Regions from separate parts of the Clostridium sp. RTP31139st1_H3_RTP31139_211217 genome, predicted to be linked through region 2. Evidence: riboswitches for the same ligand, from Rfam matches in the RefSeq annotation. Region 2 holds a riboswitch; each other region holds the start of a gene.

Region 1 (6,297 bases), on a different contig from region 2:
CGCTTATATCCTTCTTTATATCTCTTTAAGTTCTTTAATAATCTTTTTAAGGAATTATTATGAATACCTAAAATTTGAGAAATCTCCTTTGGAGAGTAATATTCCTTTTGAAGAGTATTGTACAATTTATTTTGCATTTCGATTTTGTATTGAAGATCTACAAATTGGTTTTGATGTGGACCATTTTTCCCACGGTGATGATAAGCGCATAAATACTTATAATTTAACTCAATATCAAAACCACCCTCGCTTCTATGAACTATATGATGAACATCAGCTTTGTTTCCACATATCTCACAATTGTACAATAGATTGCCCCCTTTATTTTTTTTCGAATATTATATGATATAATATAATATATTTATATTCATATTATATTCTAAATAATGTGAAATATCAAATTTACATAATGAAAAACGTTTACTGTTGATTGTTTTTACCATAAAGTGGTATATTAAATATATACTATATTATATTTAAATTTATGAAAGAAGGTGATTATATGAGACAAAAATATAATTCTTTTGAGTATTGGAAAAATATTATTGTTGAGAATAGAACTATTAGAGGTCATGTGTTTATGAATGAATTACCAACAGAAAAGAGTGTTTATATGCATACTTTAATTTATTCTAGGGGAAATGGGTTAAATAATATATGGAGTTATTTCCCAAATATTAAGGCGTTTATAGGATATATACAATATTCATTTTTACAAGAGGCCTTCTATATATGGATAAATTGCAAAGATGATTCTGTTTCTTATATACCATTAAAGCCTGTTGAAGAAGTAATAAGAGATGGTGAGGTTAGTAAAAAAATTACTAAAGAAGAAGCAGATAAGATGAAAAAATATATAAATAGAGTAAAAAAGTGTTGGGATTTACCTTCTAATAAAGCAGTGATAGAGATGAAAAAAATTATAAGAGAGTTTAATAGAGATTGGTATGGAGATAGTAAAGAGTTTTTATATATAAAGTTATTTGATAAACCAGAGGACTTAGGTAAATTTGTTTTAGAATCTAATTATATGGCAAGTAGCGAGGAGGAGTTTAAAAGTAAGACTCATGAGGATTTAACAACATGGATGGATTTATGTTGCCGTGCTACTAAGGATAAAAAAGCAGGTGAAATCTTTAGGAAAATATTACAAAAGAGTCTTACAGAAGTTATTTAAAATTTATTGACAGTATAATTTGTATTAGTTATAATTATATTGTCAAGTATGCGGGTATCGTATATCGGTAATACTCCAGCCTTCCAAGCTGGAAAGGTGGGTTCGATTCCCACTACCCGCTCCATTTTATGCGCTATTAGCTCAGTTGGTAGAGCACCTGACTCTTAATCAGGGTGTCCCCGGTTCGAACCCGTGATGGCGCACCAAAAAAGAAGTAACTTTTGTTACTTCTTTTTTTATTAATCTTAATTGGATTTTGTTTACAGTTGACAGTGATATATCAACTTGTTAATATGAATAAGGAAATATATTTTTAAAATATAAAGTTTCAATTTGCGAGTAATAAAGTTATATTATTTAAATAAAACTTTAGAATCACATTTTAAATTAATATCTTATCAAGAGTGGTGGAGGGACTGGCCCTATGAAGCCCGGCAACCTATTAGCAGTTAAGAGCTATTAGTTAGTAGTTGATATAAAAACTTAAATAGTTTTTATATTTTAGAAATTCAGTAGAATTTCATCAATAACTATTAATTATTAACTATTAATGATGGTGCTAAATCCTGATAGATGAGAAATTATATGTAGTTTTGATATTTAAGCTCCTGAGTTTCTCGGGGGCTTTTTTTATTTGAGTAAAATACCAAGGAGGAGAGAAAGATGAACAAAAAAGGAAATGGATGGGCGTTGTTACCATTATTAGTTTTTATAATAGTTTATGTATCGTCAGCTTTATTAGCAAAAGACTTTTATGCAGTTTCGGTAATAGTACCATTTTTAGCTGCAACACTAGTTGCATTATTAATGAATAGAAAAGTTAAATTTGATGAAAAAGTTGAAATTTTTTGTAGGGGTGCTGGGAATACCAATATAATATTGATGGTATTAATATTTATATTAGCTGGTGCATTTGCACAAGTAGCTAAATCTATGGGAGCTGTTGATTCTACTGTGAATTTAGGGTTATCAATACTTCCAAGTAATATAATGATTGCAGGAATATTTGTAATTGCTTGTTTTATTTCATTATCAGTTGGGACATCAATGGGTACTATAGTTGCATTAGTTCCAATTGCTGTTGGAGTTGCAGAAAAAACAGGAATAGTTACAGCAATTGCAGTTGCAGCAGTAGTTTGTGGGGCAATGTTTGGTGATAACTTATCAATGATTTCAGATACAACTATAGCAGCAACAAGAACTCAAGGTTGTGAGATGAAAGATAAATTTAAAATGAACTTTAAAATTGTGTTACCTGCAGCTATAATTACAGCTTTAATTTTTGTTTTAATAACAAGAAATTCAGGAGTAACTAGTGTTGAAGCATTAGATTATAGTTTAATAAAAATAGTTCCTTATATAGCAGTTATTGTAGGAGCTTTAGTAGGGTTAAATGTTATTGTAGTTTTATTAGGTGGAACAGTAATAGCAGGTATTATTGGATTTGCAACAGGAAGTTTTGATATATTAGGATTTTTTGGTGCAATTGCTGATGGGATAGGTGGAATGAGTGAACTTATTATAATATCTATTTTAATTGCTGGAACTATTGAGATTATAAAATATAATGGTGGAATAGATTTTATTATAAATAAAGGATTAAGGGGCTTTAAGAGTAAAATGGGAGCAGAGTTTGGAATTGCGGCTTTAGTTAGTTTAGTAGATATTTGTACAGCAAATAATACTGTAGCAATTGTTACTGTTGGACCTATAGCTAAGGATATATCAGATGAAGTTGGATTAGAGCCTAAGAGAGTTGCCGGAATTATGGACATGTTTTCTTGCGTATTCCAAGGTGTAATTCCTTATGGTGCACAACTTATATCTGCAGCTGGACTTGCTGCACTTTCACCATTTGCAATAATGAAATATTTATTTTATCCATATTTAATGGGGATTTCAGCAATTATTGCAATAGCTTGGTACCATAGAAAAAAGGCAAATTAATAAATGATATGGTAATAAGTACGTAGAGTTTTAAAATAATTAAATACATAATTTTAAAATATAATATAAAAATCAATAGTGTAGGAAATAGATATAATCCTACACTATTGTTTTTTTTATTATAAATTATTATTTGTTCTTTTCTATTAAACAAATTGATTGTGATGATATTCCAAGGCCTTCTCCTGTAAAACCAAGACCTTCCTCAGTTGTTGCTTTAACATTTATTTGGTCGATTGATATGTTTAAAGCAGTCGCTATATTTTCACGCATATTAGGTATGTGAGGTGCCATTTTTGGCTTTTGAGCAATTATTGTAGCATCAATGTTTCCAATTATATAATTATGTTGATGTAATAGTCTTCCAACATGCTTTAATAACTCAATGCTAGAAATTCCTTTGTATTTTGGATCGGTATCAGGAAAGTGTTTACCGATATCACCTAATGCAGAAGCGCCAAGTAAAGAATCCATTATTGCGTGTAGAAGTACATCCGCATCCGAATGACCAAGTAAACCTAATTCATAAGGTATTTTCACTCCGCCTAAAATTAAATCTCTATTTTCTACTAATTTATGTACGTCATATCCCATTCCTATTCTCATTAAATCACCTCATTAATTTTTGTATTATAGCTTAGTCATAATAGTGACTTTAGATAATAATTTTAGCAAACAGGTGAAGTAGAAGCTTCACCTGAAGCTAATAGTTCGATATATATATTTTAACATAAAGATGTATTTTGAAAATAAAAATGGGATAATAAAATTAATAGTTCGAAGTTTTTCTACTATTATAAGAAGCTTGTTTTTTGTTTTTGTTACGATTAATTCTGAATGGAAAAATTCTTAATAGCTTAGAGTAAAGCCTATATAATAATAAAAGAGATTTAGAGTTAATTCTTTTTCTTTTGAATATGAAATCGATATAAATCACATTATCTTTATTATATTTCATAAACTCCCCCATATACTTTACATTAAAAGGTATTAATGTTTTAAGTGCTTATGTTATAATATATGTAGAAAAAATCATATATGTACAAAATTAGAAAAATAAAAAAAGAAATTTAATATAGGGGTGGAATTGTTGGAAAAGTTTAGAAAAATTATTGGGGTATTACTAATACTTATAGGGGTCGGAATAATTGGAACTGTAGCATATAAGAAGATAGTTACATCCCAAAAGCAAAATGAATTATTAGAAGCCTTTGAAAGTCAATTAGCAGAAGGGGATAATGAGAATACTGAGGAAGAAGTAAATTTAGATTCAATAAATGGATATACTCCTATAGCAATTATGGAGATTCCTTCAATTAAATTAAAACAGCCGGTTGTGGAAGGAATAACTGAGGATGTAATTAAATATTTCTTAGGAAAGTTTCCAGAATCAACAATGCCAGGAGAAGTAGGGAATTTTGCAGTTGCAGGACATAGAGTTTCTGATTTTACAGATGCATTTATAAATTTATATAAAGTAAAACCTGGTGATAATGTAATTGTTACTACAAAAGATGGGAAATATACATATGAAGTTGAAGAAAGCTTTATTGTAGAACCTGAACAGGTTGAGGTTTTGGAAAATGCAGATTATGAAAAAATTACATTAATAACATGTACAATAGGGTCAAAAAGAAGAGTGATAGTAACAGGAAAACTTATTGAGAAAAATGAGGCATAAGGGTAGGGGGAGTAAATGGACAAGTTTCAAAAGAATAAATATCGATTTTCATCAACACAGCCGTTGATTTTAATTGGTAATGATATAGTAGAAGCAAGAAATGAACAAGTAAATCAACTTGTATCAGAATTAATAAAATATAAAGTGCTTATAAGAGACTTAGTAAATTCAGAAGTGGATTATTCTAAAAGAAATGAGCTATTAACTATAGCCATGTTCATTATAAATAATTTTGAATTGTATGATGCTTTTGTGAAGAATGAGGATGTACCAATTGATGTTTTACATAGATTTACAAGAGTAGATAAGAAATTCTTACAAAAATATAGGGAGTATATAGTTGCATATACATTAATATTTGGAAATCCAATATATAAAAATATTCAGGATTATGTACAAATAGTTGAAAATAGTATAGAAGATGAAGAGGAAAAAAATAAAAAAGAAATTATAGAGTATGAAGAAAAAATAGGTGTTAATGGCATTGTAATAGGGAAAAATAAAAAGAATGCAATTATTCTTACATCTATTGGTGAGTTTAAAAAGGTTAAGTTAAACCAAGATGTAATAAATGGAGAAGAAGTTAAGGCAAATGAAAAGAAGACATTAAAGGATTTTAAAATATATATATCAATTGTATTAATATTTTTAGTGGTATTTTCAATTTCAATGCTTTATAAGTATAACAATGTTGTTCGAACTATTGTTGTTGAAACAACTTCACCAATTAGATTAGAGATTAATGGATTTAACAGAGTATTAAATATTACATCATCAACAGAAAAGGGACAGTTGCTAGTAGAGGAAACTAACCTGTTAGATCAAAAGCTTGACAGAGCAATATATAAAATTATAGAATATGCTAATGAAAATGAAATGGTAAAATTCACGGGAATTACAGTAACAGTAACAGGTAAAGAATTAAGATATAATTCATTACCTGAAACAGAAGAGTATATTTATAAGAAAGACTTGAAGGTTAGATTCAATAATTCTGGTAGAGAGCATAAGTTTAATTAATAATGGAGAAATGGACCTCGAAATCCAAAAGAAATTGGGCTTTGGAGGTCTTGAATTTTCCAAATATAATATATAAGGAAGGTACATATGCAACAAAAGTCAAGAAAAAATAAGAATGTAATTGTTCATAATGATAGAGGAGATACTGTTAGATTAAACAAGTATATAAGTGAATCGGGCTTTTGTTCAAGAAGAGAAGCCGATAAGTTAATTGAAAGTGGTTTAGTTACTATTGATGGGGTAAAAGCTCAAATGGGAACTAAAGTTTCAAAGGGGCAAAGGGTTAAGGTTAATGGAAAGTTGATTTCTAAGGATGAAGAATTAGTATATATAGTTCTTAATAAACCTGTTGGAATTACTTGCACAACAGAGCATAAGGTAAAAGGTAATATTGTTGATTTTGTAAATCATAAGAAGAGAATATTTCCAATAGGAAGATTAGATAAAGATTCACAAGGATTAATATTAATGA
Region 2 (6,297 bases):
GACAACGGACCAAAGATAATACCAGAAAAGCAATTAGATATTAATGGGGAAGCAATTAACCCAGTATCAAGAAACTTCCCATCAGAGTTCATTCAAACAGGAATATCTGCTATTGATGGATTAAATACACTAGTAAGAGGACAAAAGTTACCAGTTTTCTCTGGTTCAGGTCTTCCACATGCTCAATTAGCTGCACAAATAGCGAGACAAGCGACTGTATTAAATTCAGATGCTAACTTCGCTGTTGTATTTGCTGCTATAGGTATTACTTTCGAAGAATCTCAATTCTTCGTTGATGAATTTAAGAAGACTGGTGCTATAGATAATGCTGTATTATTTATGAACCTTGCTTCTGACCCAGCTATCGAAAGAATAGCTACACCAAGAATGGCATTAACAGCTGCTGAATTCTTAGCATACGAAAAAGACATGCACGTTCTTGTTATTATGACAGATATCACTAACTATGCTGAAGCATTAAGAGAAGTTTCTGCAGCTAGAAAAGAAGTTCCAGGTAGAAGAGGTTACCCAGGTTACTTATATACTGACCTTTCTACATTATATGAAAGAGCAGGTAGAATTAATGGAAGAGGTGGATCTATCACTCAAATTCCAATATTAACAATGCCTGAAGATGATAAAACTCATCCAATTCCAGACTTAACTGGATATATTACTGAAGGTCAAATAATCCTTTCAAGAGAATTATACAAGAAGGGAATTATGCCTCCAATCGACGTTTTACCATCACTTTCAAGACTTAAAGATAAGGGTATCGGTAAGGGAAAGACTAGAGAAGACCATGCTGATACAATGAACCAATTATTCTCAGCTTATGCTCAAGGTAAGCAAGCTAAAGAGTTATCAGCAATCTTAGGTGAATCTGCATTATCAGAAACAGATAAAAAGTTTGCTAAATTTGCTGAAGCTTTTGAAGAACAATATGTTTCTCAAGGATTTGAAACTAACAGATCAATAGAAGAAACTTTAAATTTAGGTTGGAAATTACTTAAGATTCTTCCTAAGACAGAACTTAAGAGAATCAGAGATGAATATCTTGAAAAGTATATGCCAAAGGGAGATGAAGAGTAGAATATGGCAAAGTTAAATGTCAATCCTACTAGAATGGAGCTATCTAAGCTGAAGAAGAGATTATCTACTGCAGCGAGAGGACATAAGCTTCTTAAAGATAAACAAGATGAATTAATGAGACAATTCATTAACCTTGTTAAATATAATAATGAACTAAGAAAATCAGTTGAAGCTGAACTTGAAGGTTCATTTAAAGATTTCGTTATGGCTAGTGCTGTAATGAGCTCGGAATTCTTAGAAGAAGCAGTTGCTTATCCAAAAGATAGTGTATCTGTTGAAGTAGGAACAAAAAACATAATGAGTGTTAATGTTCCACAAATGAAATTCCACAGACAATTACAAGATAGTGAAGGAAGCATTTATCCATATGGTTTTGCCAATACATCTTCTGAATTAGATGATGCTATAGGAAAGCTTGAATCTATACTTCCTAAGCTACTTGAGTTAGCTGAAGTTGAGAAATCAACTCAGTTAATGGCTGATGAAATTGAAAAGACAAGAAGAAGAGTTAATGCGCTTGAATATATGACTATACCTCAATTAGAAGAAACTATTAAGTTCATAAGAATGAAACTTGATGAAAATGAAAGAGGAGCTTTAACTAGATTAATGAAGGTTAAAGATATGATTAACTCAAGAGCATAATTATTTAACATTATCACAAAAAGGAGCTGTTTTAAAATGACAGCTCCTTACTTTTTATACAAACTATTATATAGAAATGAAGTTAAAGTTTTTCATTTTATTAAGATTATATTATGTATTTGATAATAGAAAGAAATAATAGTATAATGCTAATAGAATACATAATAGTGCATATTATGTGGAATTTTAAGGAGAAATTTAATGAAGTATTTAATAGCGACAATTTTGTCATTTTCAATAGTATTTATTTTGACACCAATACTAATGAAAGTGGCACTTAAATATAATTTTACGGATAAACCAACTAAGAGAAAAAAGCATAGAGGACCAATTCCGCTTTGTGGTGGTATTTCTATGTTCATAGGATTCTTTATACCTTATTTTATAGTATTTTATGATCATCCTTTTAAAGAAAAGTATGGTATTTTTATAGGAGCACTATTAATATTGATAATAGGGGTAGTAGATGATTATTATAAAAGTATTGGTAAAGAATTTGCTATTATACCAAGATTAATAGTTCAATTATTAGCAGCAATAATTGTGTATAAGTCAGGAGTAGTTTTTCAAGGTTTTACTAATCCTTTTACTAATACATATGTTGTTTTACCAACAATTATTCAATTTATATTAACTATAACTTGGATTTTTGGGGTTACTACAGTAATTAATTGGTCTGATGGTATGGATGGCCTAGCAGGAGGATTATCCTTTATATCAGCAATGACTTTTGCAGCATCAGCAGTAATATTATCACAATCACCATCATTATTATTTTCATTAATGATTGCAGGAGTTGTATTAGCATTCTTGTTTTATAATAAGTATCCAGCAAGGATATTTATGGGAGATTCAGGAGCTAATTTTTTAGGGTTTATATTAAGTATAATAGCTTTAGATGGTGCATTTAAAGCGGCAACAATATTAAGTTTATTAATTCCTATTTTAGCACTGGCTGTGCCGATTTTTGATAATATATTTGTAATTTTTAAAAGATTTTCAGAAGGAAAGCCCATATATCAGGCTGATAGAAGTCAATTACATTATAGATTAGAAGCTAAAGGATTGAATACAAAACAAGTAGTTAGTTTTATAAGCGCAATAAGTTTAGTATTTAGTATTATTTCTATTTTAATGTTATTAATATAATGGGATTTAATAGCAAAAAAATAATTATTTACAAAATGAAAAAAATTTTGTATAATTTAATCAAACTTATCAAGAGTGGTGGAGGGACTGGCCCGTTGAAACCCAGCAACCTATTAACAGTTACTAGTTAATAAACTATTAACTAAAAACTATTAATTATTAACTATATTAATGTGGTGCTAAATCCAACAGCAATGGCTGAGAGATAAGGATATTTTATTGGGAAACGTGTTTATAATACCTAAAGGAAATATCCTTTAGGTTTTTTTATTTTATAAAAAATAATAATAAAGAAGTTTTTTATGTGTATATTAATTATGACAAAGGCTTTTTATAAATTTTAAGGGGGCTATTTAAATGAAAATTGATGAAATATTTGCAAAAAAGGATTTGGTGTTTTCTTTTGAAATTTTTCCACCAAAAACGACATCTTCAGTAGATACTATTTATAAAACTTTAGAAGAATTAAAGGATTTAAAGCCAGATTTTATTAGTGTAACTTATGGGGCAGGAGGAAGCTTAGTAAATAATAGAACAACTGAACTGTCCTCCTTAGTAAAAGAAAAATATGGAGTTGAAGCAGTAGCACATTTAACATGTATAAATTCTACTAAGGAGGAAATAGACTATATATTAAATGATTTAAAGGCACATGGGATAGAAAATATTTTAGCTTTAAGGGGAGATATACCAGAAGGTGGAGTCTTAAAAGGAGATTTTAAATATGCATATGAACTTATTTCTCATATAAAAAAAAGAGGAGATTTTAACATAGCAGCAGCATGTTATCCTGAAGGTCATGTTAAGGGGAAAAATTTAAAGGAAGATTTAATACATTTAAAGTTAAAGGAGGAAAGTGGAGCGACTCATTTTATATCTCAGTTATTTTTTGATAATAATTATTTTTATAATTTTCTAGAAGAAAAGGATAAATTAAATATAAAATCGTCTATTGAGGCAGGGATTATGCCTGTAACTAACAAAGCTCAAATAGAAAGATTAACTTCGTTATGTGGTGTTAATTTACCAGAAAAATTTATAAAGATAGTTAATAAATATGAATATGATAGAGTGGCATTAAGAGATGCTGGAATTGCATATGCTGTTGAGCAAATAGTTGATTTAGTTTCAAGTGGTGTAGATGGAATTCATTTATATACAATGAATAATCCATATGTTGCTAGGAAAATAACAGAAAGTATAAGTTCGATAATTAATTCTATTAATAAACAAAAAGCAATTTAGGAGGTATTAGAATGAATAAAGTAGAAAGTTTTGAATTAGATCATAGAAAGGTAAAGGCACCTTATATTAGAAAGTGTTGTACATTAAATGGACCACAAGGAGATTTTGTAACAAAATTTGATATTAGATTTTTACAACCTAATAAAGAAGCATTTGGTACTGCTGCTATGCATGGATTAGAGCATTTATTAGCACATGAGTTAAGAAGTAATTTAGATGGAATAATAGACTTATCTCCAATGGGATGTAGAACTGGATTTTATCTAAGTATATTTGGTGATAGAGAAGCTAGTGAAATTAAAGTTGCAGTTGAAAAATCACTAAAAGATATTTTAAATGCAAATGAAATACCAGCAGCAAATGAAGTCCAATGTGGAAACTATAGAGATTTATCACTATTTGGAGCAAAAGAGTATGCCAAAGAAGTATTAAATAAAGGATTTTCTTTAAATATATATGGAGAGTAGAAGATAATACACTAATTAGTGCAAGTTTGAGGGTAGATTTGTTTGTTTTGCATAAATATTAAGTATAGTAACTCACTTTATAATATTTAATTTATTAATAAATAAAAAGCCAGTTTTTACTGGCTTTTTTAATTTTCATTTTTAGCATAATTATAAATAAAGAGTATTTTTCTAATGGCTAAATATACGTATTCTTTAATAGTTATATTATTAATTTTTGTATAGTACTATAACTTGGATAAAGTAATAATTTATAGATGGTGTGGAAAAATGTCCAATATTGTATTATAATAAGCTTATATGCATATTTTGGAGGGGCGAACATGAACATATTATTAGTTGAAGATGAAAGAATTCAGCGTGTGGCACTGGCATCTATTATTAAGTCAAATTTCATCGATGTTCGAATATATGAAGCTGCATCACAAGCTGAAGCAATAAAGATAATTAATGAAAAAGATATACATCTATTTTTTATTGATATTCAATTAAAAGATTCTTCAGGATTAGAATTAGCAAAAAAAATAAGGCAATACAAGCAACATGCTTTAACTGGAATCGTATTTGTAACAGGAGAGCTTATACACATTATAGAAGCATTTAAGAGTATTCATTGTTATGATTTTATTGTAAAGCCTTATAAGGAAAAGGATATCATCAAGATTATTGATGTATTTTTAAACTCATCACCTTTAAAGAGTATTAAGGAAGGAAATTATACATTTATTGATATAGATTCAAATATATCAGTTAAATTATATCATAATGATATTATTTATATTGAGTATAGTGATAAGACATGTGATATACATACTATTTCAGGAATATATAGCGTGAAAAGAACCTCTTTAGCTAAGGTGTTAAAAAGTATAAATGATGAGAATATTATTCAAACTCATAGATCTTTTGCAGTTAATCTTAAGTATGTAAAGGAAATAGAGAAGACTTATGAAAAGGTGTGGAACATTAAGCTAAGATCATGTGACGATATTGCTTTATTAAGTTACACATATAGACAAGCATTCTTAAGGGGGATTGAATAATGGAAATGATGAGTTTAGTAATTTCATTTATTGAAATGACGTCTATATTTTTAATATATAATGTTTTAATAAATGGAGATATTAAAAAAAATATATGTAAAAAAATATTACTTTCTGTAGTGATTTCATTGATATATTTTATATTTACTAACATATATTATGCAGATCCCTTAATAATTCTTATAGGAATATTATTTTTAAATTCTATGATAATAAGCAAACAGGAAAATAAGGATACAATAGTAACTTACATTGAATTTATTGTTAGTTCAATGGTTTTATTCGGAGTTGAATTAATAATTAGTCTAATAGTATATGTAATTATGGGAAGTGATAATTTAAGTCCTTCCATATATTTAATAATATTAACTGTGATAATGTGTATTGTATTATATTTACTTCATACTAGTAAAGTAATTAGAAGAATAGAATTTTCAAAGTTTTTTTCAAAATATAAAAGTATAAATATAATTATTTTAAATTTATTTGTATTTTTCTTATTTATAAAGGTGTTAATGAGCAATGAGATAATGAATACTAAAATTATGATACCTATAACAACTTTAGGTTTAATACTTATAGGAGTAAATTGCTATTTTTATGTATTTTTATATAAAATGTTTAATGAACGTAAAAAGAATGAAATAAAAAAATCA
Region 3 (6,297 bases), on a different contig from region 2:
TTATATTAATAATAGTAATGACATAAAAGGCTTTTTTGTATGGTGTAATAATTTAGTTAGCAGTCATCCAATATTACCAAAAAGAATCAGAGCTTTAGTAAAAGGCGAAGGAAGTGGAGACCTTTATTGATAATATATAAAATGAAAAATAGTTAATGTAATCTGCACATTACATTAACTATTTTCATTTTCACACAACTTATTTAAATTCAATAGTGGCTTATAAATAACATAAGATATAATTTTTAGAGAAAATTTTATTCCTTAAAGGAAAGATGATACTAACTAGTTTTTAGAATAATACTCTACAACTAAAACTTCATTAATTTCTATTGGAACCTCTGTTCTTTCAGGATATCTTTGTAAAACTCCTGAGAAATTAGCTTCATCTTTACTTAAATATGGTAAAACATTAAGAATATTTGATTCAAAATTTTCTTTAAACATAACATTCTTTTGAGACTTTTCTCTTAATTTTATTTCATCTCCAACAGAAACATTGAATGATGGAATATCAACTTTTTTACCATTAACTAAAAAATGACCATGTACAACCATTTGTCTTGCCTGTCTTATTGAATTTGCAAATCCTAATCTATAAACTAAATTATCTAATCTGCATTCTAATAAATTAATTAAGGCATGCCCTGTTAATTCTCTTGATTTAGATGCTTTTTCAAAGTAATTAGCAAATTGCTTTTCCATAACCCCATAATAAGCTCTTAATCTTTGTTTTTCTAATAATTGAGTACCATAGTCAGAAAGCTTTTTATCATTTCTTGCTGTGCCTTTAGTAGCTCTATTCATTGCTTTTGGGTGTCCACAAACATTTAAGCCTAATCGTCTGCACTGCTTAAACCTTGGGCCCATCATCTTTGCCATATAATCATCTCCTTAAATTATTTCTAAGCCTAAATACAATATATCATACATTTTACCTTTTGTAAATGATAATAATTATCATTATCATTTTATTTTTCTGCCTATCTTTTTCAATAATAAAAAAATATATAATATTTAATTGCAATAAAAATAGCGATAAGAATTTAAGATTACAAATTTATACTAACTGAATAAATTCAATTTTAAATCTCTCAACGAAATTTTGTCATAAACTTGTTACTTACAACTTATCACTATCTATACTACTACTTATAAATTTTATCGTAATTAATTTAAGCCACTATTAACTTTTTAGCCCCTTCATAATAAGTCTCATCTTCTATCTCTTCAATAAATTTTTCAACATATGCTTCTGAAGTACATTCAATGAAAATTGCAACCTCATCATCAATAGACTTATCAATAACTTTTATATTATTAAAAGCTTCTCTACATCTATTTATTACTTCTTCTTTATCCAAAGCCTTTATTCTTAATATACAATTGCAAGTTTTACTAGCAAACTTTATTACATTTGCCTCTTCTTTATTAAAACTATCAACTTTAGTAAATCTATTATTTATAATATCATTTAAATCACTATAAACAGCACTTCCTGTAGGAAGTTTACCTGCTCCCTTACCTACAAATAATAGTTCTCCTATTTCATCCCCATTTAAAATAACAGCATTTACTTCATTATTAATTTGCGCTAATATACTTTCATTATCTACTAATATAGGTTTTACTGAAGTATAAACTCCACTTTTACACTTAAAAGCTTCTGCTACAAGCTTTATTTTACAGTTTAACTTATTAGCATATTTAAAATCATTAGTATCTATATTAGTAATACCCTCTATTGATATATCATCCCACTTAAACTTTTTATCAAATGCTAAACTTGATAATATTGCAAGCTTTCTTGCTGAGTCATATCCCATAACATCTGATTCTGGATTAGCTTCTGCAAAACCAAGCTGTTGCGCTTCACTTAAAGCCTCTTCATAGGATAAATTTTCACCATCCATCTTAGTTAATATGAAATTTGTAGTTCCATTTAATATTGCTTTTATACTACTAATTCCATTACCATAAAGACTTTCAGTTAATGGCTTTATTATTGGTATTCCCCCTGCTACAGCTGCTTCAAACTTTAATGAGACATTATTTTCCTGCGCCAATTGGAAAAGTTCATGTCCAAAAGTAGCTATTAAGTCTTTGTTAGCTGTAACAACATGCTTTCCTAAAACTAATGCTCTTTTTACATAATCATAAGCAGGATGTAACCCACCGATTACTTCTATTACAACATCGCTTTTAATAGAAAAGAACTCCTCTACATCAGTAGTTATAACCTCATTGTGACTGGAATTAAGATGTTTTTCTTTATTTCTAACCAATATACTAGTTATTTTTATATCATCTTCCCTGTTGTATTCTCTATTCTTATCTATTAATTCAATAAGCCCACTGCCTACTACTCCATACCCCATAATAGCTACTTTAGTCATTACTATTCCTCCAATCAAATACCTATATAGCTTTTAATGCTTCACTAATATCATTAATTAAATCTTTAGCATCTTCTATTCCTACAGAAAGTCTTAATAAATCTGGTGTAACTCCACTTGCTAATAGTTCTTCTTCATTTAATTGACTATGACTTGTAGTTGCTGGATGTAAAAGACAGCTTCTTGCATCTCCTAAAGTTACTGCTAAAGCAATTACATTTAATCCTCTACTAAATTCCTTGGCATTTTCAATTCCGCCTTTAACTCCAAATGTTAAAAGCCCACTAGCCCCACCTTTAAGATATTTCTTTGCCAAATCATAATATTTACTTCCTTCAAGTAATGGATAGTTAACCCACGAAACCTTTTCTTCAGTAGTTAACCACTGAGCTATTTCTAAAGCATTTTTTGAATGTCTTTCCATTCTTAAATGTAAAGTTTCTAATCCTAAGTTAGTTAAGTAAGCATTAAATGGACTCATACAAGCGCCTAAATCCCTTAATAAAGTTACTCTAAGCTTTACTATATATGCAGCTTGTCCAAAGCTTTCAACATACTTAAGTCCATGATAGCTTGGATCTGGTGTTGTAAAGTCATTAAACTTACCATTAGTCCAATCAAAATTTCCTCCATCTACTACTATTCCACCAATTGTTTGAGCATGTCCTTCTGAATACTTTGTTGTTGAATGTACAACTATGTTTGCACCATGTTCAAATGGATTGCAATGATATGGTGTTGCTACCGTATTATCTATTATAAGTGGCACTTGAATTTTTTTAGCAACTGAAGAGAACTTATCAAAGTCTAAAATATTTAATCCTGGATTTCCTATTGTTTCACCATATATAGCCTTTGTATTTTCTTTTGCTAGTGATAATATTTCTTCTTCAGATGCATCTGGTTCAACAAAACTAACTTCTATTCCTAAATTTTTTAAATGAACATTAAATAAATTAACTGTTCCTCCATACAAAGATGTTACTGAAATAATATGATCTCCTGCTTTACAAAGATTTAAAACTGCATAAAGTATTGCTGATTGTCCTGAAGCTGTTGCTACTGCTCCAACTCCTCCTTCTAATTTTGTGTATTTATCCTCTAGCGCCCCAACTGTTGGATTAGAAATTCTACTGTATAAGTGTCCTTCTGCTTTTAAAGCAAATAAAGCTTCTAGTGTATCTGGATCATCATATTTGTAGGTTGCACTTTGATAAATTGGTAATACTCTTGGTTCACCTGACTTTGGTGAATACCCCCCATGAATTCCTATTGTTCCTTTTCCTAAATTATTTGACATAAATAAAGCCCCCTTTTTTTATAATTAGGAGTTCGTAGTTTTTAGTTAATAATTAACTTCAACTCTAATCCTATATTCATTTAAATTTTGATACTTATTGCTCTTTTATTAATTATTAATGGAAAAATATTAGCCTTGTTCTTAATTGTTATAAATTCCAATTTAAAATTTTTATACAAAAAAAGCTATTTCTTATTATCCTTATAGATAATGAGAAATAGCATAAAACTCTATTTTACTAATATATACTCTCATTTCTCAGGTTAAACCTGCAGGATTTAGCACCAACGTACATCAGCAAAATTTATAACTATAAGTCACAGTTAATTTATATAACTTGTCACTTACAACTTATCACTTGTTACTGATAACAGGTTGCTAGGTTTCTCAGGGCCAGTCCCTCCACCGTTCTTAATAAAAGATTTTCTATTAACTTGTTATCTTTATTATACATATATGGAATATTTTTTCAATAGTTTTTTTATAAATTTTTTACATTTTTATAAACTCTTTATTTGATATTATACCATCTGCCTTTATATCATGTTCCTCACACTGTATTTTATCAATGATCTGCAAATCATATGCCAATGCAATTTTAGGACATTTAATATTTTTTCTAGAAATATATTTATCATAATATCCTCCACCATAGCCAATCCTATTTCCAAATTTATCAAAAGCTACTCCTGGCATAATTATTAAATCAAACTCTTCTCCAATTTTGTCTTCTTTCACAGTTTTAGGTTCAAGTATTCCCCACTTATCCACACCCATGTTATCTAAACTGTTAATTTTCATAGCTACCATTTCCCTTTTACCTTTATCGGTTTTTGGCACATAAATTTCTTTATTATCACTTAATGCATATTTTATAAACTCCTTAGTATCAACTTCCGAACCAAAGCTTATATAAGTAAATATTTTATTGGCATTCTTATAAGTATCACTATTAATCAACCTTTTAAAGATTATACTATCATATTCTTTTTTTAAAACTACTTCTATATCATCTCTTGTCTTCAATATTTCTTTTCTTATATAATTCTTATCCATAAGTCTCACTCTCCCCAAATTACTTTCTATCTATCTGTATCCTGCTTTTATACATCTCTATATTAAGTGATATTCTCATTTATCATTATACTATAACCCTACTACATATTTTATTAGTTAATTTTTATATTTTAATATAATCAAAAAAGGTTGTAGTTTAAACTACAACCTATAATAATCTATAATTATCTTCTATTTTGTTCTTTTTTAGCTCTTCTACAAGCTACACATCTTGTTGGCTCATTTGTAAATCCTTTTTCCTTGTAGAATTCTTGTTCTCCTACTGAAAATACGAATTCACTTCCACAATCTCTACATACTAATGTCTTATCTGTCATAAATATTCCTCCTGAAATTAAAGATTCTAAATTGATATAATAATCTCTAATTTTCGAGAAACTATTTACCTAAATGAAACTTTTTTTTGTTAGCAACTTTGCTACTCATTTATAATAACATAGTATTTATTAAATTACAACCTTTTTTAATTATTTTTTATAAATAATTAAAATTCATACAATATTTTCTATATTATTATCTAAACACCTCTAAGTAATATTATATCTCTTAATATTGAAGCTGCAGCATTCATGGTTCCTGAAGCGCCACCAATTATACTTATATCCCCTAAAGTATCTGTTTTATAATATATCCCCTTATTTTTATAATCTACGCAATATAATGGATGATTTTCATCAATTTCTATTGGTGTTACATAACCTTTGACTAAATTATCTTTCTTATATACCTTACCAATTAACTTTATCTTATTTCCCCTTACTTTAGCTTTTTCTATATTATCTAATCTAACTTCTTCAATCCCATTAATTTTTAAATCTTCTAGTTTTAAATCTGAATTCATAAGTACATTTGATAAAATAATTATTTTACTTGCTGTATCATATCCTAAAACATCTAAACTAGGATCGGATTCTGCTATACCAACCTTTTGTGCTTCTAATAAGGCTTCTTTATAATCTACATTATCATTAGCCATTTTACTTAATATATAATTAGTAGTGCCATTTAGTACTCCTTCAATACTTTGAATTTTACTCCCTGCAATATCATATATTCCTCCATTAATTGAAGGTAATGCTCCACCTGTTGTACATCCAACCTTAAGCTCTACATTATTATTATCAGCTAAAACTTTTAATTTTTTATAATCTAATAAAATAGGACCTTTATTCCCTGTAACAACATTTATATTATTTTCCAATGATTTTCTAATATGAGTAAGCCCTGGTTCGCCAGTTTCTATATTAGTTGAAGTTAACTCTACCAAAGTATCTATATCATTATTACCAATAATATCATTAATATTCAAATTATCTTTCCACTCATTGTGGCATGTAATATTTATATTTTCATCAATTACTTTTAATATCTCACTTAAATTTATTCCAGAAGCATTGTATATTCCTCCATTGCTTTTTATTATGTATTTTACGTTTATTTTTAAATTGTATTGTTGCAATAAATAACTTTCTTTATCTATTAACAATTTTATTAATGCTTGTCCTACTCCTCCAAATCCAATTA
Region 4 (6,297 bases), on a different contig from region 2:
GTGCTAAGCAAGCTTCAGCTCCAACAGCAAATAGATTTAGAAAGTTTGCAAAGGATAAGGAGCAAGTTGCAGAAGAGAAAAAAATGATTGAGTTTGCTAAGGAAAACTTAATAAAGGATATATTTAATAAAAAGAAAATAGTCTTTACTGGTGATATGTCTAAAAGTAGAGCAGAAATGAGAGCAACAGCTATAAGATATGGAGCTGATTCACCAACTAGCATAAGTGGAAAAACTAATATGCTTGTAATTGGAGAAGGTGCTGGAAAGAGCAAGTTAGAAAAGGCTAAAACTCTAGGAATAGAAATAATTACTGAAAAAGAGTTTTGGGATATTATTAATAAAAATTAGTTTTATTTCTATGTAATGAAATTTAATTTAAAATATATACCAGAAAATATAATTATTAAATTATTATAAACTTTAAATTCATCAATTTAATATAAGTAATTTATTGTAAACACTTAACATATAGTAGCAATATAATAAGTTAAGAGGTACTGTATGGAAAATAAAACAAAGAATTTATTTATAAATGCAATATTATTATCAATTACAATGATGATAATGAGGAGTATAGGAGTTGTATTTAATGTATACATATCAAATGAAATTGGTACAGAGGGGATGGGATTGTACAAGCTTATTGGAACAGTGAGTATGATTGCAATAACTTTTGCAACTTCAGGAATAAGTTCAGCAGTAACAAGAATTGTAGCAGAAGAAATGTCAAAGCAAGAGTACAATAATGTAAAATATGTGGTGTTTAAAGCATCTACAATATGTGGAGTATTGGGAATAACAGCTTCTATTATATTATTTGCTTTTTCTAAAAATATAGCTTTAATATTTTTAAAAGACACAAGAGTAATACTTTCAATAAAAATATTTGCAATAAGCATTCCTTTTATTTCAATATCATCATGTTTAAAGGGATACTTTTATGCTGTTAGAGATATATTCATACCAATAACAACTCAGCTTGCTGAAAAGTTTATACAAATTACAGTAATAGTATTATTATTACATTCAGCTGTATCTATAAAATTAGAATATGGTTGTGCAGTTCTTGTATTAGGAAGTGTTATAAGTGATATTTTATCTTGTTTATATGTATTTATAGAATATAAGTTGGAAAAAAGGGAAATTAAGTATTTAAGTAATGTACAAGGAAATACAAAAGGGTTGATTAAAAGGTTATTTAAAATATCTATACCTATGGCTACTAGATCCTACCTAATGTCTGCATTTAGTACAGTGCAAATGATATTAATACCATTATCTCTTGTAAGGTTTGGAATGTCTGAAAGTGAAGCTATAAGTGCATTAGGTGGAGTTATGGGAATGGTTTTTCCCATAATTATGTTTCCAGCAACATTACTCATGTCTTTAGCTAGAGTTTTGATGCCAGAGATTTCTAGAGCTAAGGCTATTAATAATAAGGAAAGGTTAAATAGTGTAATTACTAGAAGTATTGGTTTTACAAGTATAATAGGTATTATATCTTTCTTTATATTTTTTACATTTTATAATCAATTATCTATATCAATTTATAACAGAGAAGATATAGGAACGTTTTTTAAAATGCTTTCTTTTATAATTCCATTTATGTATATTGATATGATTATGGGTGGTATTTTAAATGGATTAAATGAGCAAGTTAAAGTATTAGAATATCAAATTATGGAGTCTGTATTAAAGATTTTAGGTATATATTTTTTAGGGTCTATAAAAGGAATAGAAGGCTTAATTATAGCAATGTCTATATCAACTATTTTTAGTTTTACAGTAAGCTTTATTAGAGTAGTTAAGGTTACTGATATTAAAATAGATTTATTAAAGTGGGCATTCATGCCTATAATCTTTGGTTTAATATCAACTATATTTGGAAAATTAATATGGAATTTGCTAGCTTATAATACTTTATTAATTGGAGTAAACACAATAATAGTAATTAGTTGTGTTGGAATTGTTTATTTTATATTATTAAAAACTTTTAATTGCATAAAAATAAGAGATTAATTAAATGAATGTGTATAATACTATTTATTTTATTAAATAACAAAGAATATATTAATTGTTAGTATACAAATGATGTATTTTAAATGATGAATGTTTATTATATAGTTAATGAAGCAGCACTTATGATTAGATGATATAAGTGCTGCTTTAAAATTTGTAATTATAAAATAACAATATCAGCTGTTTATTACATATATTATTTATATAAAATAATAATTTAATGAGGTAATTCATGGACAATATCAATGAGGTATCAAATGCTATGAACGGTGGATGTAGTTCTATGAGTTGGACTACAGAAGATAATAAACATTTATGGGGAAGAAACTTCGATTTTAATTGTATTGCTGAAGAAAGTAAAATAATATATATTCCTAAAGGTAAGAGTTATTATGGATGTGGGACAAGAGTAGAAAATAACATAGTTGAAAAAACAAAAACTGTATCAAAGTATGCAGCTGTTGGAACAGGAATAAGGCTTATGCAATCTACACCAATTTTGTATGAAGGGGTTAATGAAAAAGGGGTAATGGGTGGACAGTTAGCTTATCGTTGCTTTGCTAAATATAATGATAAAAAAGCTAAGGGTACAATAGCTGTGCAGCCTCCATTTCTTGTTACATATCTTTTAACGAGATGTAAAAGTGTAGATGAAGTTGTTGATATGGTTGAAAATAAAATTACTTTAATGAATATACCTATACTTGGACAAGTACCACCAATTCATTGGATATTTTCAGATAAAACAGGTGAATCTGTTATTATTGAGCCAGATGAAAGCGGAGTAAGCATTTATCGCAATTCCATGGGAGTTATGACTAATAGTCCAAGTTATTCTTGGCATTGTTTAAATTTATTAAATTACTTTAATATTAGAAATTTAGATTATGACACTTTAGAGATTAATGGAGAAAAATTTAATAAGTGTTTCACTGGAGATGGTACAATGGGACTTCCAGGAGATTGTTCTTCTACATCAAGGTTTATTAGATTATCATTTTTGAAGAAGTATGCTGTTAAGGGGATAGATGAAGAGGAGGGTGTTAGTAATATTATTCATTTATTTAATAATGTTGCAGTGCCTCTTGGTTTAGTTGAATTATCAGAAAAAAATAATACAATTGTGTATGATGAATGTTTAGAACGTTATGAGTATACAATTTATACAGCTGTAATGTGTGCTGAATCATTGAGATTTTATTGGGTAACATATGAAAATCAAAGAGTTCAATGTATAGATTTAAATGATTTGTTAGATGTTGATGATTATGTTGAATATGATCTTAATAGGGAACCTGATTTTAAGTATATTACTAAGAAATAGATATAAATAATACATGATAAAGGATCTACGTCAAGGTAGAGCCTTTATTTTAATGAAGAGATTTATAAGTATGTTTCTAGAGTAACAGTTTTAAATACTAATGATCCTTTTGTAAAGGATATATCATTTTTAGAAAAAGTTCATAATGATATTAAACCTATATATAACATAAATGTAAATGGTGTAGAAATAAATTATGGAGTATTATTTGAGTGTATCAAATAATAATATAAAATGACCAGTATATATTTTTCTTGAGGGAAATGTATACTGGTTATTTTATTAAAGTATTTAATATATAAAAATAAATAATAATAAAACATCTAAAAGGGAAAAAATACAAAAAAAGTTATTGACATACATTTAAAAGAGGGTTATATTAAATAACAACAACATTAAAATTTAATAAATATTCTTATCAAGAGTGGTTGAGGGACTGGCCCTATGAAACCCAGCAACCTGTTAATAGTTAAAAGTTAGCAGTTAGAAGTTTATATAAAAACTACTAATTAAAAATTCAAAACTATCAACGTGGTGCTAATTCCTGCAGCTTTATTAGCTGAGCGATAAGAGAGTAAATTAATAGGTGATTTTGCATGCACTGGAGTTTATTCTCTGGTGCTTTTTATTTTGCAAAAAATTATACATGTATATAAATTAAATTCTTATTTTAGAGTAGAGGAGGGTGAAGATCTAAGGAAAAATTCCTATTTAAAAATCAGTAATAATTAATAGCGCTATTAAAATTTAAGGTATTTAAAATTGGGGAATTAAAAAAGAATATTAAATTTTAAATAAATCAATAGGGGGTTATTCAATGTCAACACAAAAAATATCTAGCAAAAAACATAATATTAAAAACTTATTAAAATTTGAGGACTATTGGGCTATTATATTGGGGTTTACAATATTACTATGTACATTATTAGTATTTTCAATAAATTATACTAAGAGTATAAAAGCAGATTTAAACACTTATAACAGTATTCTGGAGGTAGAAGGAGAAAAGGCTCCATTTAAAACTATAGAATGGTACGAAGCAAATGATGAAAAAAGTTCGCTGAAATTTACTAGTATACCTTTCATATCTCAAATAAGTGAACTTTTCTCTAAACCATATTCTTGGAATGATGATCCATTAAAATCTATTTATTTAAGTAAAGAAGAGGCTTCTAAACTATCAGCTGAAAATGAAGCCAAATATGAACAAGCTATAGCTAATACAAGTGATGCAAAAGAAATAGCACAAGAATCTCAAAATGCTGCTGCAGAAGCAAATTATGAAGATAAAGATTTAAATGCAAAAGCTGAAGAAGATATAAATACTTGGTATGAATTAAAAGGAATTGAGGCTTCAGCTAAATCTGATAGTATTGTTGAACCTTATAATTTAATACCTGAATTAATAATTTTAGGAATTGTTCTTTGTATATTATTTTCAATTGGAATTCATTTTATGGGGAAATCAGTTAAGGAGTTTGCTCTTGGTTTTCCAGTAGTTTTTATAGTTGCAGTACTAGCATATATACTTGCAGCTCAAGTGAATTTAAAGGCTTGGGGACTTGAGTATGTTGTATGGGCATTATTAATTGGCTTTTTAGTAAGTAATACTATAGGAACACCTAAGATTGTACTAAAGGCTTCAGAAACTGAATTTTTCATTAAAACAGGATTAGTTTTATTAGGTTCAACAGTTTTGATTAATAAGATGCTTTTAATTGGTATTCCAGGTATATTTGTTACTTGGTGTGTAACTCCAGTTGTATTAATAACAACTTATTGGTTTGGACAAAAAATACTTAAGATAGAATCAAAATCTTTAAATATAACTATTTCAGCTGATATGTCAGTAAGTGGTGTATCTGCTGCAATAGCTGCTGCAAGTGCAAGTAAAGCTAAAAAAGAAGAGTTAACATTAGCTGTTGGAATATCTATTTTGTTTACTTCATTGATGATGGTAATAATGCCTTTAATAATAAAAAAGTTAGGGTTAAATCCAGTATTAGCAGGAGCGTGGATAGGAGGAACTGTAGACTCAACAGGGGCAGTTGTTGCTGCGGGTGAATTGCTTGGACCAGTAGCTCGTGATGTTGCTTCAACTATAAAAATGATACAAAACATTTTGATAGGGGTTATGGCTTTTGGAGTTGCTACTTATTGGAGTTTAAAAGTTGAAAGAAATCCTAGTAGTGAAAAGAATATTTCGGCAAAAGTATTGTTTAAAGAGATTTGGGTTAATTTTCCGAAATTTGTATTAGGTTTTCTATTTGCATCTATTTTATTTTCAGTTATTTATTTTATTCTTGGTAGCGATGTTGCTAATGTGTTTATTGATAAAGGTATGGTTAAATCTATAATTAGTCCATTGCAAGGATGGTTATTTTGTTTAGCATTTGCCAGTATTGGGTTATCTACTAACTTTAGAGATTTGTTTAAGTATTTTAAAGGTGGAAAACCAATTATATTATATATTTGTGGACAAGCATTAAATATATTATTAACTTTCTTAGCTGCTTATTTAATGTTTAATGTTGTATTTACAGATATAACAGAAAAGCTTTTGAAATAGTTAAATAAATGGGGAGGTTTTTATTATGATCTCAAAAGGGAAAAGTAAATTTTTAAGATGGTGTTATTTTATCGTAGGAAGTGGTTTATTATATTTATTTGCATTTGTATTTTTACCATATGCCTCTAAGGGATTGGGATTTGAAAATGCTCATAATAAAATTATAGAGGAAAAGATTGAAGCAGGGGCTTGGTATTATATATTTGTTGAAAAGGCTGAGCCTAGTGCTAATAATATTAAAAATAAATTGAGGTATTAATTATATAGATTTGTTTTGAAATAATATTATTTATAATTACTATAGTATAGATAGTAGATAATATAAGTATAAAAAAATAAGGGATGTCTATAATGACATGACTTACCTATAGTAGACAGTTAAA

What was found. Region 2 has a riboswitch for S-adenosylmethionine ahead of metF (methylenetetrahydrofolate reductase [NAD(P)H]). Riboswitches for the same ligand answer to the same signal wherever they lie in the genome.
Region 1: it holds a riboswitch for S-adenosylmethionine, as region 2 does, so the genes downstream of both, ABUA17_RS06470 (Na+/H+ antiporter NhaC family protein) here and metF (methylenetetrahydrofolate reductase [NAD(P)H]) in region 2, are expected to answer to the same signal.
Region 3: it holds a riboswitch for S-adenosylmethionine, as region 2 does, so the genes downstream of both, ABUA17_RS06530 (O-acetylhomoserine aminocarboxypropyltransferase/cysteine synthase family protein) here and metF (methylenetetrahydrofolate reductase [NAD(P)H]) in region 2, are expected to answer to the same signal.
Region 4: it holds a riboswitch for S-adenosylmethionine, as region 2 does, so the genes downstream of both, ABUA17_RS02685 (YeiH family protein) here and metF (methylenetetrahydrofolate reductase [NAD(P)H]) in region 2, are expected to answer to the same signal.

What each region holds. Positions count from the first base shown of each region.
Region 1 is NZ_JBCOAB010000010.1:55,543-61,839, reverse strand. Features, by position in the region: gene ABUA17_RS06490 (HNH endonuclease signature motif containing protein) at 1-308, opposite strand, end outside; gene ABUA17_RS06485 (hypothetical protein) at 485-1,177, shown strand; tRNA gene ABUA17_RS06480 (tRNA-Gly) at 1,228-1,301, shown strand; tRNA gene ABUA17_RS06475 (tRNA-Lys) at 1,308-1,383, shown strand; SAM riboswitch class I at 1,570-1,757, shown strand; gene ABUA17_RS06470 (Na+/H+ antiporter NhaC family protein) at 1,841-3,124, shown strand; gene ispF (2-C-methyl-D-erythritol 2,4-cyclodiphosphate synthase) at 3,254-3,730, opposite strand; gene ABUA17_RS06460 (class D sortase) at 4,206-4,805, shown strand; gene ABUA17_RS06455 (anti-sigma factor domain-containing protein) at 4,821-5,825, shown strand; gene rluF (23S rRNA pseudouridine(2604) synthase RluF) at 5,913-6,297, shown strand, end outside.
Region 2 is NZ_JBCOAB010000004.1:71,498-77,794, reverse strand. Features, by position in the region: gene ABUA17_RS03280 (V-type ATP synthase subunit B) at 1-1,092, shown strand, start outside; gene ABUA17_RS03275 (V-type ATP synthase subunit D) at 1,096-1,737, shown strand; gene ABUA17_RS03270 (MraY family glycosyltransferase) at 1,939-2,886, shown strand; SAM riboswitch class I at 2,950-3,098, shown strand; gene metF (methylenetetrahydrofolate reductase [NAD(P)H]) at 3,244-4,131, shown strand; gene ABUA17_RS03260 (S-ribosylhomocysteine lyase) at 4,143-4,598, shown strand; gene ABUA17_RS03255 (LytR/AlgR family response regulator transcription factor) at 4,922-5,641, shown strand; gene ABUA17_RS03250 (sensor histidine kinase) at 5,641-6,297, shown strand, end outside.
Region 3 is NZ_JBCOAB010000010.1:66,349-72,645, forward strand. Features, by position in the region: gene ABUA17_RS06515 (M48 family metallopeptidase) at 1-130, shown strand, start outside; gene rpsD (30S ribosomal protein S4) at 286-882, opposite strand; gene ABUA17_RS06525 (homoserine dehydrogenase) at 1,176-2,396, opposite strand; gene ABUA17_RS06530 (O-acetylhomoserine aminocarboxypropyltransferase/cysteine synthase family protein) at 2,419-3,696, opposite strand; SAM riboswitch class I at 3,945-4,117, opposite strand; gene ABUA17_RS06535 (5-formyltetrahydrofolate cyclo-ligase) at 4,189-4,752, opposite strand; gene ABUA17_RS06540 (zinc-ribbon domain-containing protein) at 4,938-5,090, opposite strand; gene ABUA17_RS06545 (homoserine dehydrogenase) at 5,291-6,297, opposite strand, start outside.
Region 4 is NZ_JBCOAB010000003.1:140,876-147,172, reverse strand. Features, by position in the region: gene ABUA17_RS02700 (3'-5' exonuclease) at 1-350, shown strand, start outside; gene ABUA17_RS02695 (oligosaccharide flippase family protein) at 504-2,021, shown strand; gene ABUA17_RS02690 (linear amide C-N hydrolase) at 2,254-3,345, shown strand; SAM riboswitch class I at 3,758-3,918, shown strand; gene ABUA17_RS02685 (YeiH family protein) at 4,163-5,914, shown strand; gene ABUA17_RS02680 (hypothetical protein) at 5,940-6,173, shown strand.